DNA from 4 places in the Streptomyces sp. NPDC026092 genome. Region 3 is predicted to be linked to each of the others. Evidence: riboswitches for the same ligand, from Rfam matches in the RefSeq annotation. Region 3 holds a riboswitch; each other region holds the start of a gene.

What was found. A riboswitch is a leader RNA that binds a small molecule or an ion and turns the genes downstream of it on or off. The one in region 3 is predicted to bind cyclic di-AMP.
Positions count from the first base shown of each region.
Region 1: it holds a riboswitch for cyclic di-AMP, as region 3 does, so the genes downstream of both, AB0F56_RS01210 (LysM peptidoglycan-binding domain-containing M23 family metallopeptidase) here and AB0F56_RS30905 (M23 family metallopeptidase) in region 3, are expected to answer to the same signal.
Region 2: it holds a riboswitch for cyclic di-AMP, as region 3 does, so the genes downstream of both, AB0F56_RS22030 (M23 family metallopeptidase) here and AB0F56_RS30905 (M23 family metallopeptidase) in region 3, are expected to answer to the same signal.
Region 4: it holds a riboswitch for cyclic di-AMP, as region 3 does, so the genes downstream of both, AB0F56_RS29400 (transglycosylase family protein) here and AB0F56_RS30905 (M23 family metallopeptidase) in region 3, are expected to answer to the same signal.

Region 1 covers NZ_JBEZYN010000001.1:266,431-269,361, forward strand. Annotated here, with positions in the region: gene AB0F56_RS01205 (tyrosine-protein phosphatase) at 1-413, opposite strand, end outside; cyclic di-AMP (ydaO/yuaA leader) riboswitch at 808-967, shown strand; gene AB0F56_RS01210 (LysM peptidoglycan-binding domain-containing M23 family metallopeptidase) at 972-1,916, shown strand; gene AB0F56_RS01215 (SGNH/GDSL hydrolase family protein) at 2,121-2,906, shown strand; gene AB0F56_RS01220 (STM4011 family radical SAM protein) at 2,893-2,931, opposite strand, start outside.
Region 2 covers NZ_JBEZYN010000013.1:115,791-118,721, reverse strand. Annotated here, with positions in the region: gene AB0F56_RS22035 (GntR family transcriptional regulator) at 1-446, opposite strand, end outside; gene AB0F56_RS22030 (M23 family metallopeptidase) at 625-1,410, opposite strand; cyclic di-AMP (ydaO/yuaA leader) riboswitch at 1,423-1,589, opposite strand; gene AB0F56_RS22025 (pitrilysin family protein) at 1,813-2,931, opposite strand, start outside.
Region 3 covers NZ_JBEZYN010000024.1:95,006-97,936, reverse strand. Annotated here, with positions in the region: gene AB0F56_RS30910 (aldo/keto reductase) at 1-344, opposite strand, end outside; gene AB0F56_RS30905 (M23 family metallopeptidase) at 525-1,613, opposite strand; cyclic di-AMP (ydaO/yuaA leader) riboswitch at 1,625-1,772, opposite strand; gene AB0F56_RS30900 (PP2C family protein-serine/threonine phosphatase) at 2,009-2,931, opposite strand, start outside.
Region 4 covers NZ_JBEZYN010000022.1:27,114-30,044, reverse strand. Annotated here, with positions in the region: gene eno (phosphopyruvate hydratase) at 1-244, opposite strand, end outside; gene AB0F56_RS29400 (transglycosylase family protein) at 580-1,269, opposite strand; cyclic di-AMP (ydaO/yuaA leader) riboswitch at 1,273-1,449, opposite strand; gene AB0F56_RS29395 (transglycosylase family protein) at 1,715-2,656, opposite strand; gene AB0F56_RS29390 (cytochrome P450) at 2,837-2,931, opposite strand, start outside.

The DNA.
Region 1 (2,931 bases), on a different contig from region 3:
CGCTCCACGATCATCTGCCGGTACGAATCGGACATTCGGGTCGCGGCCTTCCCGTCGCCGAGGATCTCGCGGAGCTGCTCCAGCTCGCCGGAGCGGACGAGCTTCCAGAACTCCTTGCCGTCGGCCGGGTCGTTGAGCGGTATGTTCACATTCCGTACACCGGGCAGTTCGACGTCCGGGCCCTCGATCTTGACGTCGGCCTGATTGCGGAAGTCGAAGATCGTGTGCAGCCCAAGGGTGGAGAGGAACGCCGCGTCCTCCTCGGTGGCGTGGGCCAGGTGGCCACTGCGGAAGAGGCGTCCGAAGCGCACCGCACCACCGTCCACGGTCGGCAGTCCGCCCACGTCACGGAAGTTGCGTACCCCGGCGAGCTCGGGTTCGGTCGACGGGACCTGGGGCAGCTGCTGCGTCACGAGTGCTCCTGAAGGTAGACGGATCGCGATCGGTTCCTGATCGATTCCTGGGGCAATCATCCCGGGTGCCGGGGGCCGTGCGCACCCCTGGGTAAGGGAATGGGCGTTCTGTCCGAATTAAACCCTTCGATATAACGCGCCCTGGTTGCAGGGGAGATGGGATTCGGGGCGTGAGCAGCGTCTCAAAGGTGACGGACCGTGCCTGATCGTCCGGACCAATTCCCTGGCCGGAAAAGGAAATCGATCCTCCGTCATCCACGGAGGGTGACCGGAATACGGCGCGAATATCACGCCGCGGAATGCGGGCGGAATCGGGCGGCTTGTTCGGCTCGACTCCGCTCGTCTAGCGTCACGCTCAATCCGGTCGGACCGCCGAATCCTGCCACCGCCCGGAATCGAATCCGCACCCATCCACGTACGGCAGGAGCGGGGGACCCAGGTAAGTACGCCGCACCGGCCCGACCGGACGGCTTGGGGTGAAGTCGCGTGAGAACGCGGCCGGACATCTCCAGTCCGAACCCGACAGCTCACCTCGCAGGCGACGGAGAGGAATTCGCCATGCCCGCGAAGGGTAAGCATCGCCGTCCCAAGGTCAACCCGATCACGCGCGGATTCGTCGCCGCCGGCACCGGTGGCGCCGTCGTCGCCCTCCCGCTGCTCGGCGCGACCGGAGCCCACGCCGCCGAGAAGGCCGCTCCGACCGTGACGCCCGAGAAGGCCGTCGCCGCTCTCGCCGCCACCCCCGCGAAGGCCCCGGCCGCTCCGGCCGCCGCCCCCGCGGCGAAGCCGAAGACGTACTCCGTCGTCCGCGGCGACTACCTGTCGAAGATCGCCGCCGAGCACGACCTCAAGGGTGGCTGGCAGAAGCTCTACGCGGACAACCGCCAGGTCGTCGGCGAGAACCCGTCGCTGATCCTGCCCGGCATGAAGCTCACCCTCGGCGCCAAGTCCACGGCCGCCCCGAAGGCCGCGGCGCCCAAGGCCGCTCCGAAGGCCGAGAAGAAGTCCTCGTCCTCCGACACGAGCGAGTCGCGCGCCTCCCGCTCCTCCGAGCGCAGCACGGCCACCCAGGACTCCGCCCCCGCCCAGGCCTCCTCCTCCGGCTGGGTCGCTCCGGTCGGCGGCGGCATCTCCACCCCGTACCGAGCCTCCGGCTCGATGTGGTCCTCCGGCTACCACACCGGTGTCGACTTCATCGCCTCCTCCGGCACCTCGGTGAAGGCCGTCGGCGCGGGCACCGTCCACTCGGCCGGCTGGAGCGGCGCGTACGGCAACGAGGTCGTCATCCAGCACGCCGACGGCACGTACTCCCAGTACGCCCACCTCTCCTCGCTCTCCGTCTCGACCGGCCAGACCGTCACCGGCGGCCAGCAGATCGGCCTCTCCGGCTCGACCGGCAACTCCAGCGGCCCGCACCTGCACTTCGAGATCCGCACCGGCCCGAGCTACGGCTCGGACATCGACCCGCTGGCGTACCTGCGCCAGCACGGCGTCGGCATCTGACGCCTCCGCATCACCCGCGTCACCAGCAGCACCCCACAGGGGCCCGGCACTTCGGTGTGCCGGGCCCCTGCGGCGTATTCCGGCTTGGTGGAATCTTGACCGGTGGCATATCTCACCCGGCGTCAACCCCTCCTTACGGTCGCGTAGGTCACATACGTAAGGGAAAGATGAACTCCCGTGGCAGACGATTCGAGATCAAGAGACATGAAGGCATTCGGGTCGTACGCGGCGATCGGGGACAGCTTCACGGAGGGCGTGGGAGATCCCGGGCCGGACGGGAAGTACGTCGGCTGGGCGGACCGTTTCGCGGTACTCCTCGCCGACCAATTGCCGGAGCACGACGCATTTCGTTACGCCAACCTGGCCGTCCGGGGGCGGCTCCTCGACCAGATCGTCGCGGAGCAGGTCCCGAGGGCCAAGGAACTCGCCCCCGACCTGGTGAGTTTCTGCGCGGGCGGCAACGACATCATCCGCCCCGGCACCGACCCGGACGACGTCGCCGAGCGCTTCGAGCGCGCCGTCGCCGACCTGACGTCGGCGGTCGGCACGGTGATGGTGACGACCGGCTTCGACACCCGCGACGTACCCGTGCTGCGGCACCTGCGCGGCAAGATCGCGACGTACACGGCCCACGTCCGGGCCATCGCCGACCGCTACGACTGCCCGGTCCTCGACCTGTGGTCGCTCAAGTCGGTGCAGGACAGGCGGGCCTGGGACGACGACCGGCTGCACCTGTCGCCCGAGGGGCACACCCGGGTCGCGCTGCGCGCCGCCCAGGTCCTCGGCATGGAGGTGCCGGCCGACCCGGACCAGGTCTGGCCGCCGCTTCCGCCGAGGGGGACCCTGGAGGTCCGCCGCGACGACATCCACTGGGCCAAGGAGTACCTCGTCCCGTGGATCGGGCGGCGGCTGCGGGGCGAGAGCTCGGGGGACGACGTCGCGGCCAAGCGGCCCGACCTGATGCCGCTCGGGGACCTCATGCCCCTGTGACCACCCCGTCGGGCGCGGCCGGGAT
Region 2 (2,931 bases), on a different contig from region 3:
TGGGTGAGCAGGGCGGTGAGCGCCGGGCTGCCCGAGGCCTGCGCCAGGGTCTCGTGGAACCAGCCGCCGAGCGAGCGCAGATCGTCCCCCTGACCGCGCCTGGCCCGCTCCTGCCCCAGTCTGACCAGGCCGCGCAGCACCTTGAGGTGCGCCTCGGTGCGGCGTTGCGCGGCCCGGGCCGCGCCGAGCGGTTCGAGGAGCGAGCGCATGTCCAGGAGGTCGGCCGCCTCCTGCTCGGTCGGCTCGGCCACCTGGGCGCCCGCGTGCCGGCGGGTGATCACGAAGCCCTCGGACTCCAGGGTGCGCAGCGCCTCGCGGACCGGGACGCGGGAGACTCCGTACCGGCGGGCCAGCTGCTCCTCGGTCAGCCGGCTGCCGCGCTCGAAGACGCCGGTGACGATGTCGTCCCGGATCGCCGTGCACACCGAGTGCGCGGGAATGCGCATGATCGACCTCCGCCTTAATACGCGCGAAACCGGTTGTCCGGTGACTCTATTGCAGCGGGGCGGTATTTCCGACGGGTCCTCGGTAATCATGGATATCTTTTGGTCAGCGAAAAGCCCCGGCTCAGTACGAGCCGGGGCTTTTCTGACGTGCGGTGCGGGACCTCGACGGCCGGTCGGGTCAGACGTTCACGCCGCGGGCGCGGAGGTACGCGACCGGGTTGATGTCGGAGCCGTACTCGGCGGTGGTGCGGGCCTCGAAGTGGAGGTGCGGGCCGGTGGAGTTGCCGGTCGAGCCCGAGATGCCTATCTGCTGGCCCGGGGTGACGGACTGGCCGACGGAGACACTGATGGCCGAGAGGTGCCCGTACTGGGTGTACGTGCCGTCGTTCATCCGGATGACGATGTTGTTGCCGTACGCGCCGCCCCAGCCGGCCTCGACGACGGTGCCGGAGCCGACGGAGACGACCTTGGTGCCGGAGGCGGCGTGGAAGTCGACGCCGGAGTGGCTGCCGGAGGACCAGAGGGAGCCGCCGGTCTTGTAGCCGGTGGAGACGTACGAGCCGGCCACGGGCAGCTGGAAGGAGTTCAGGCGCTTGCGCTCGGCCTCACGGGCGGCGCGCTCCTTGGCCGCGCGGATCTCCTTGGCGCGGGCCTCCGCCTTGCGCTTGGCCTCCGCCTTGGCGCGGGCCTCGGCGACGCGCTTGGCCTCGGCCTCGGCGGCCTCGCGCTCCTGCGCGGCGGCCTGGGCGTCGATCTTGTCGGCGAGGGCGTTGTCGGCCACGACGACCTGGGTCAGGCCGGTGTCCTCGAGGGAGGGGGCGTCCGTGTCGGCGGCGAGCGCCGGGGAGGCCAGGGTGCCGATGACGCCGGCGGTGGCGAGGGACGCGACGCCGGCGACGCCTGCGCTGCGGCGCGCCAGACGGCTCGGACCACGATGCTTCCCGGTGGCACGGGTGAACGCCATGTAGTGGCTGATCCTTTCCTTCCTTCTCGCCTACCGGGTTAGCTGACGGGTTCGGAGCAGGAAGGTCTCCTACGGGCCCCTCCGCACGGATGCGAAGGCGTCCGATTCACCCCAGGGACTTCGTGTGGGTCCCCGGCTCCCCAGGCTCGCGCCTGACGGGGACTCGGCGATGACTGTCCGATGCCGCGGGCGCGGCGGGTGCAACTGGCGAACAGCCGGACCGACGCTAAGCGGATCGTCTTTCAATCACCAAACAGACACGCCAGTTTGTAAGACATGCCACAGGGCATACGGTCACCCTCCGCCCCAATACGGACATAGCGGAGGACCCCGACGTAACGTGACGTCGGGGTCCTCCGTTTGCTCCGCTTCGGCGGCGGTGCGCCGCTCGATGCTGCTCGATCAGCCGGTGACGACGGTGACTTCGCCGATGCCGAGGGCCCGGACCGGCTCCTCGATCTCGGCCGCGTCACCCACGAGCACCGTGACGAGCCGGTCCACCGGGAAGGCGTTGACGACGGCTGCCGTCGCCTCGACCGTGCCGGTCTCGGCCAGGCGCGCGTACAACTGCGCCTGGAAGTCGTCCGGGAGGTGCTGCTCGACCTGGTCGGAGAGGGTCGCCGCGACGGAGGCCGCGGTCTCGTACTTGAGCGGAGCCACGCCCACCAGGTTCTGCACGGCCACGTCGCGCTCGGCGTCCGTCAGGCCCTCGGCGGCGAGGGTGCGCAGCACCTTCCACAGGTCGTCAAGTGCCGGGCCGGTGTTGGGGGTGTCCACGGAGCCGCTGATGGCGAGCATCGAGGCGCCGTGGCCCTCGCCGTCGGAGCGCAGGACCTGGCCGAAGGCCCGGACACCGTAGGTGTAGCCCTTCTCCTCGCGCAGGACGCGGTCCAGGCGGGAGGTGAGCGTGCCGCCGAGGCAGTACGTGCCGAGGACCTGGGCGGCCCAGACGCGGTCGTGCCGGTCGGCGCCCACGCGGCCGATCAGCAGCTGGGTCTGGACGGCGCCCGGCCGGTCGACGATGACCACACGGCCTGTGTCGTCGGCCGTGATCGGCGGCATGGGCCGGGGCTCCGCGCTGTTGCCCGTCCAGGCACCGAGCGACTCGGCGAGGACTTTGTCCAGGTCCACGTCGGTCAGGTCGCCGACGACCACGGCGGTGGCCGTGGACGGCCGCAGGTGGGTCTGGAAGAAGGCGCGGACGGCGGCGGCGTCGATGGCGGCCACCGTGTCCTCGGTGCCCTGGCGCGGCCGGGACATGCGGGACTCGGCCGGGAAGAGCTCCTTGGAGAGCTGCTTGGCCGCCCGGCGGGCCGGGTTGGCCGTCTCGTGCGGGATCTCGTCGAGCCGGTTGTTCACCAGGCGCTCGACCTCGGTCTCGAGGAACGCCGGCGCGATCAGGGCCTCCGAGACCAGCCCGAGCGCCTTGGGCAGCCGGGAGACGGGAACCTCCAGGGAGACCCGTACGCCCGGGTGGTCCGCATGCGCGTCGAGCGTGGCGCCGCAGCGCTCCAGCTCGGC
Region 3 (2,931 bases):
CCGAGCCGGCGGAGCGACTCCTCCACCGCGCCCTTGATCGTGGTCGCGGCGAGGCCCTTGTACCGGGGGTGCGCGCCGACCTTCGTGGCGATGACGACCTCGGAGCGATTGCCGCGCGAGGCCAGCCACTTGCCGATGACCGTCTCGGACTCGCCGCCCTGATTGCCCTCGGCCCAGGCGGAGTACATGTCCGCGGTGTCGACGAAGTTGCCGCCGGCGGCCGTGTAGGCGTCGAGGACCGCGAAGGACTGCTCCTCGCTGGAGGACCAGCCGAAGACGTTGCCGCCGAGCGCGAGGGGGAAGACGTTCAGTTCGGAAGTGCCCAGTGGGCGCAGTGAGGTCATGGGACGGTACAACGACCGCCCCGGGTACGGGTATTCCGGCAGCCCTGACGTGGGGGGGGTTACGCCAGGGCTGCCGGAGTCGTGAGGGCTCGGGAGGTCCTCGGACCGCGAGGCCGTTGGGCCGCCGGGCCCTCGGACCGAGAGGCCGTTGGGCCGCGAGGCCCTTGGACCGGGAAGCCCTTAGACCGAGAGGCCCTTGTTGCCCAGCCAGGCCGCCGGGTCGATGCCCGAGCCGCCCGCGGTGTGGACCTCCAGGTGGAGGTGCGGGCCGGTCACGTTGCCGGTCGCGCCCACGCGCCCGATCGTGTCGCCGGTGCCCACGGTCTGGCCGACGCTCGCGGTCATCGAGGACAGGTGCGCGTACCAGATCTCCGTACCGTCCTCGAGTTCGAGGACGATCCGGTAGCCGTACGAGCCGGACCAGCCGGCCGACTTGATGGTGCCGCCGTGCACGGCCTTGACCGGCGTGCCGGTCGGCGCCGCGAAGTCGAGGCCCGTGTGCTGGCCGGAGGACCACATGGAGCCGGACTGGCCGTACGTGGAGGTGATCGTGTACGAGGACGTCGGCAGCGAGTAGCTCGCGGCGAGCTTCGCGAGGCGCTCCGCCTCGGCCTTCGCCGCAGCCTCCTCCTCGGCCTTCTTCTTCGCCGCGGCCGCTTCCTTCTCGGCCTGGTCCGCCTTGGCGGCGGCCTCAAGGGCGGCCTTCTCGGCGGCGGCCTTCTCCGCAGCGGCCTTCTCGGCGGCGTCGGCGGAGGCCTGCTGCTGCTCGGCCTGCTGCAGGATGCGGGCGCGCAGCGCCTCGCCGGCGTCGGCGGTCGAGGCGGAGGCGGACTGGCCGCTTCCGGCCTTCTCGACGCCGTCGGCCGGCAGGGCGAGGGTGGCCGTGAGCGGCTGCGGGTTGGTCGTACCGGAGTCCGAACCGCCGTCGGAGATGAACTCGCCGACACCGGGCAGCTCGGAGGCGTCCGGCAGGTTGAGGTCGGGCAGCGATATCGAGACCGGGGGCTTCTCCTTGGCGGTCGCCATGCCGCCCGCGCCGACGGCCGCGATGACACCGACGCCGAGGACGGTGGAGGAGCGGGCGAAGCCGGAGCGCTGCTTCACGACGCGGTGGCGGCCGCCCGAACGGGCCTGCTGGCGCAGGGAGTCCTCGGTCGGGTTCCACTCCCCCAGCGTCGTCGCGTCGTCGTCCGTCCCGGCGGCGCCACGGGCGCCGAACGCGTTGAACCCATCGGAAAGACCGTCGGGGGCAGGGCTGTTGGACGCCACGGAGGCGTGCTCCTTTCCTTCCTTCTCGCCTACCGGGTTAGCTGACGGGTTCGGAGCAGGAAGGTCTCCTACGGGCGGTTCCGCACGGATGCGGAGGTGCCCGATTCACCCCAAGTAGTGGTTCCCCGGTTCCCTTTCAGGATTCGGCGCACGCGCACGGTGCCGTCTCTTGCGACGGCTGGGACGACCGCGCTGCGTTATCGAACGTTAATAGACACGAGGGCCGGATTCCAAGCCGTTCCGGTTGATCATTCACGAGATTGAGCTGGTACAGCCCGATTTGATCCCGCTTCAGTACGGAGTCTTACCGCCACCCCGGAACTGATGGTTCGTCAATTGTTATCGGAGCGGTACACCTCCACTACACAAGGTCACCACATGCGGAACGAGGTACGTCACGGCACCACGGGCATCGTCCGGCGCCGCTCCGGCTGCCCCGCTCCCGGCCGGCTCACGGCGAGCAGCGCCATGTCGTCGGTGGAGCCCCCGCCCGTGTACCGGCGGACGTCGTCGACGAGCGCGTCGAGCATCTCCTCCGGCCCCGGGAAGATCCTCCCGACGAGCCGCTCGGCCGGTTCGTAGAAGGCCCCCGAGGCGTCGCGCGCCTCGGAGAGCCCGTCGGTGTAGAGGAGCAGCGTGGCGCCCGGCGGGTACGGGGCCTCGTCGGCCCGGTCCGGCCAGGCAGCCAGCTCGCCCATGCCGAGCGGCAGCGCGGGCTCGGTCGGCTCCAGGTGGGTCAGGCCCCCGTCCGCGTACAGCAGCAGCGGCTCGGGGTGGCCCCGGTTCACGACCCGTACCCGCCCGCCCCCGCGCGGGATCTCCGCCAGGACGGCCGTGGTGAACCCCTCGAAGGCGTCGAGCCCGGAGCGGCGGGTGCCCTCGCGGGCCAGCGCCCGTTCGAGGCGCTGGGCGACCCCCTCCAGCGAGGCCTCCTGCTCGGCCGCCTCCCGGAAGGCGCCGATCACGACGGCGACCGCCTCGACCGCGTCGAGCCCCTTGCCGCGCACGTCCCCGACCACGAGCCGTACCCCGAACGGCGTGTCCTGGACGGCGAACAGGTCCCCGCCGATGAACGCGTCCGCCTGCGCGGCCTCGTAGCGGGCCGCGACCTGGAGCCCGCCGATCCGCTCGGCGGGCGTCGGCAGCACGGCCTTCTGCGCGGTCTCCGCGATCACCCGCGCCGAGGCGAGCCGCTCGCCGCTGCGCCGCACGACCCGGTTGATCAGCAGGGCGAGGGCGGAGACGGTGACGACGGTCAGCGTCTCGGTGAGGGCGGGGATGTCGTCGGCGGTGCCGTTGTAGACGTGCAGGCCGATGC
Region 4 (2,931 bases), on a different contig from region 3:
CGAGCTCCGGGCCGATCTGCTCGATCACGGCGAGGACGGCCTTCTCGACGCCCTTGCCCTGGTAGCGGTTCTTGTCTCCGTCACGGAGCTCAATGGCCTCGAACGCACCGGTGGAGGCACCGGACGGAACGGCAGCACGGCCGGTGCTGCCGTCGTCGAGGCCGACCTCGACCTCGACCGTGGGGTTGCCTCGGGAGTCCAGGATTTCCCGGGCTACGACGACGTCGATGGACGGCACGAGCATCTCCTTCTGGGATGTGACGCTAGATGTGACGCTTGCGGTGCAGGGTCGCTTTGGCCTTGCGACAAGAGCCTAACCGGCTCCAGGGCTCCAGCCAGCCGGGCGCCCGCCCCCTGGGACGAAAAAGGACCCAAGGGCATGCATCTCGGGCCAAAGGGCCCCAGAACTACTCGGCGGTAACCGGCTCGGTACCGGTCGGGCGAGACGCCAACCGGTCCCGGACAGCGCGGAACCCCGGCCCGGAGCGCACGGGGGAAGAAACGCTCCGGACCGGGGTGGTCACCGCGGGAGGGTCGTAGGACCCGCGCGAGCCGCCGGACTCACACGAGCCGTCGGGCTCACTTCAGGTGAAGCTGCTGGCCCGGGTAGATCAGGTCGGCGTCCTCGACGACGTCCTTGTTGAGCTCGAAGAGCTTCGCCCAGCCGCCCTTGACGTCGTGGGCGGCGGCGATGGTGCTCAGGGTGTCGCCGGAGACGACCTTGTACTCGCCGTCGCCCTTCTTGACCTTCTTGCCGGTCGGGGTGGTGACGGTCTTCTTCGACTCGGCCTTGGGCGCGGCCTTCGGGGCGGTCCGCTGCTCGCTGCGGGTCGTCGGCTGCTCGGCCTTGCGCTCCGGCTTCGGCGCGCTCTCCTCGACGGGAGCGGCGCCGGGGGAGGCGGCCGACAGGCCCACGCCACAGCTCGGCCAGGCGCCCTTGCCCTGACCGGCGAGGACCTTCTCGGCGATGGCGATCTGCTGCGACTTGGAGGCCTGGTCGGCGCTCGCGGCGTACGCGGTGCCACCGAAGGCGGCCCAGGTGGAGCTGGAGAACTGCAGGCCGCCGTAGTAGCCGTTGCCGGTGTTGATCGACCAGTTGCCGCCGGACTCGCACTGGGCGACCTTGTCCCACTCGGAGACGGTGGCGGCCGAGGCGGTGCCGGCGCCCATCAGGGGGGCGGCGACGGCGACGCCGGCGACGCCGGCGAGGGCGACGGCGCGGGTGGCCTTGGAGGGACGACGGTGTTTGCCCTTGGCGGAAAACAGCATGGAGATTCTCCTCACCGACGCCTACGAGGTGAGCTGTCGGGTTCGGGCCGATGTGAGTTGCCCGGCCGCGCGACCTAGCGCGCGGCTTCACCCCAAGCCGTTCCTTCGGCCGTCTGTCTCAACGGCCGGGGACGGCACTTACCTTGGGTCCCCCGCTCCTGCCTACGGCGCTTGACGCGACGACTGTTCCCATCGGCCGACGGCAGGATTCGGCGTTTCGGTCGACGGGGCCCGCGGTGGCGAGCGGTCACGACCGTAGACACAGACCCGGGGGAAGTTCAAAGACGCCCATGAGGGACAAAACGCCCCTACTTGCCTCGGGATGAAAGGTGTTTACGCAGGTGAGAGGTGACGGAAGCGGAGTTCGCGGACGAGACATGCCAGTTGAGGCGAAGAGACCCATGTCTCACTTGCGCAGAACCGGACATTCAGCCCCGAACCGCCCCTACTTCGCGTCCGTTTCCGCCGTCTTGTCCGCGGTCTTGTCCGCAGGGGTCCCGAGCGTCAGATCGAGGCTCTGGCCAGGGAGGATGAGGTCCGGGTCGGCGCCCACGGTCGAGCGGTTGGCGTCGTAGAGGGCGCCCCAGCCGCCGGGGAGTTCGTTGCGCTGGGCGATCTCGGTGAGGTTGTCGCCGGGCTTGACGGTGTATGCGCCGATAGCGTCGGCAATGCCCTGGGAGGGCGTTTTGTCCGTGTCGCCCCCACTGCCCCGGTTCGCGCGCTCCTCGACGGAGCCGTCCACTGTCGGCGCGTCAGACGGCGAGGCGTGACGCCCTGTTTCGCGATCCTTGTCCGTATTACCCGTCTCCTCCGGTGCCGCGTCGCCCCGGTGCTTGCCGGTGCCCGGCGCGGACGGGGAGGTCGACGACTCGGGCGTCGTCGGCGTGGTGGAGGTCTCAGGCGTGGTGGAGGTCTCAGGGGTCGCCGTGGACGGCGTGGAGACCTCGGCGGAGGGGGTGGAGGGGCCCTGGGTCTTCGACGAGCCGTCCGGGAGGCCGGAGGTGCGGTTGGACTCGGGGCGCGGGCCGGTCGGCTCGGACGGCTTGACGGACGGGCCGGGGTCGACGTCGGGCTTGGCGCCGTCGTTGGTCAGGCCGGCGATCGGCGCGCAGGTGGCCCACTGGGTGTCACCCGCGGCAAGGGCCTTTTCGGCCACCGCGATCTGCTGGGCTCGGCTGGCGAGGTCCGCGCTCGTCGCGTACGCCAGTCCGCCGTGGCGCTCCCAGCTCTCCTGGGTGAACTGCAGTCCGCCGTAGAGCCCGTTGCCGAAGTGGGCGCTCCACTGGCCGCCCGAGGAGCACTCGGCGACCCGGTCCCAGGTGGCGGAGTCCGCGGCGGAGGCGGAGCCTGCCGCCAAGAGCGGCAACGCGAGGGCCGATCCCGTCACGCCTGCGGCGACAACGATGGCGGGGGCCTGGCGGGGTCTGCGGTGTCGTCCGTTCCCGGAGCGCATGCGGAGCTGCCTTTCGCGTGACTGCTGAGGTGACGGTGAACGTAGCGGCATTCGAACGCTAGTCACAAGTCGATGCAGCGGAGATCACGTAAAAGTCACAGTCTTGACGGACCGTCAGCTCCTCACCGGGGCAAACTCCACCGGAAGGGTGCGCAAGCCGCGCATGATGAGCCCGCCGCGCCACCGCAATTCATCGGGATCGACGCCAA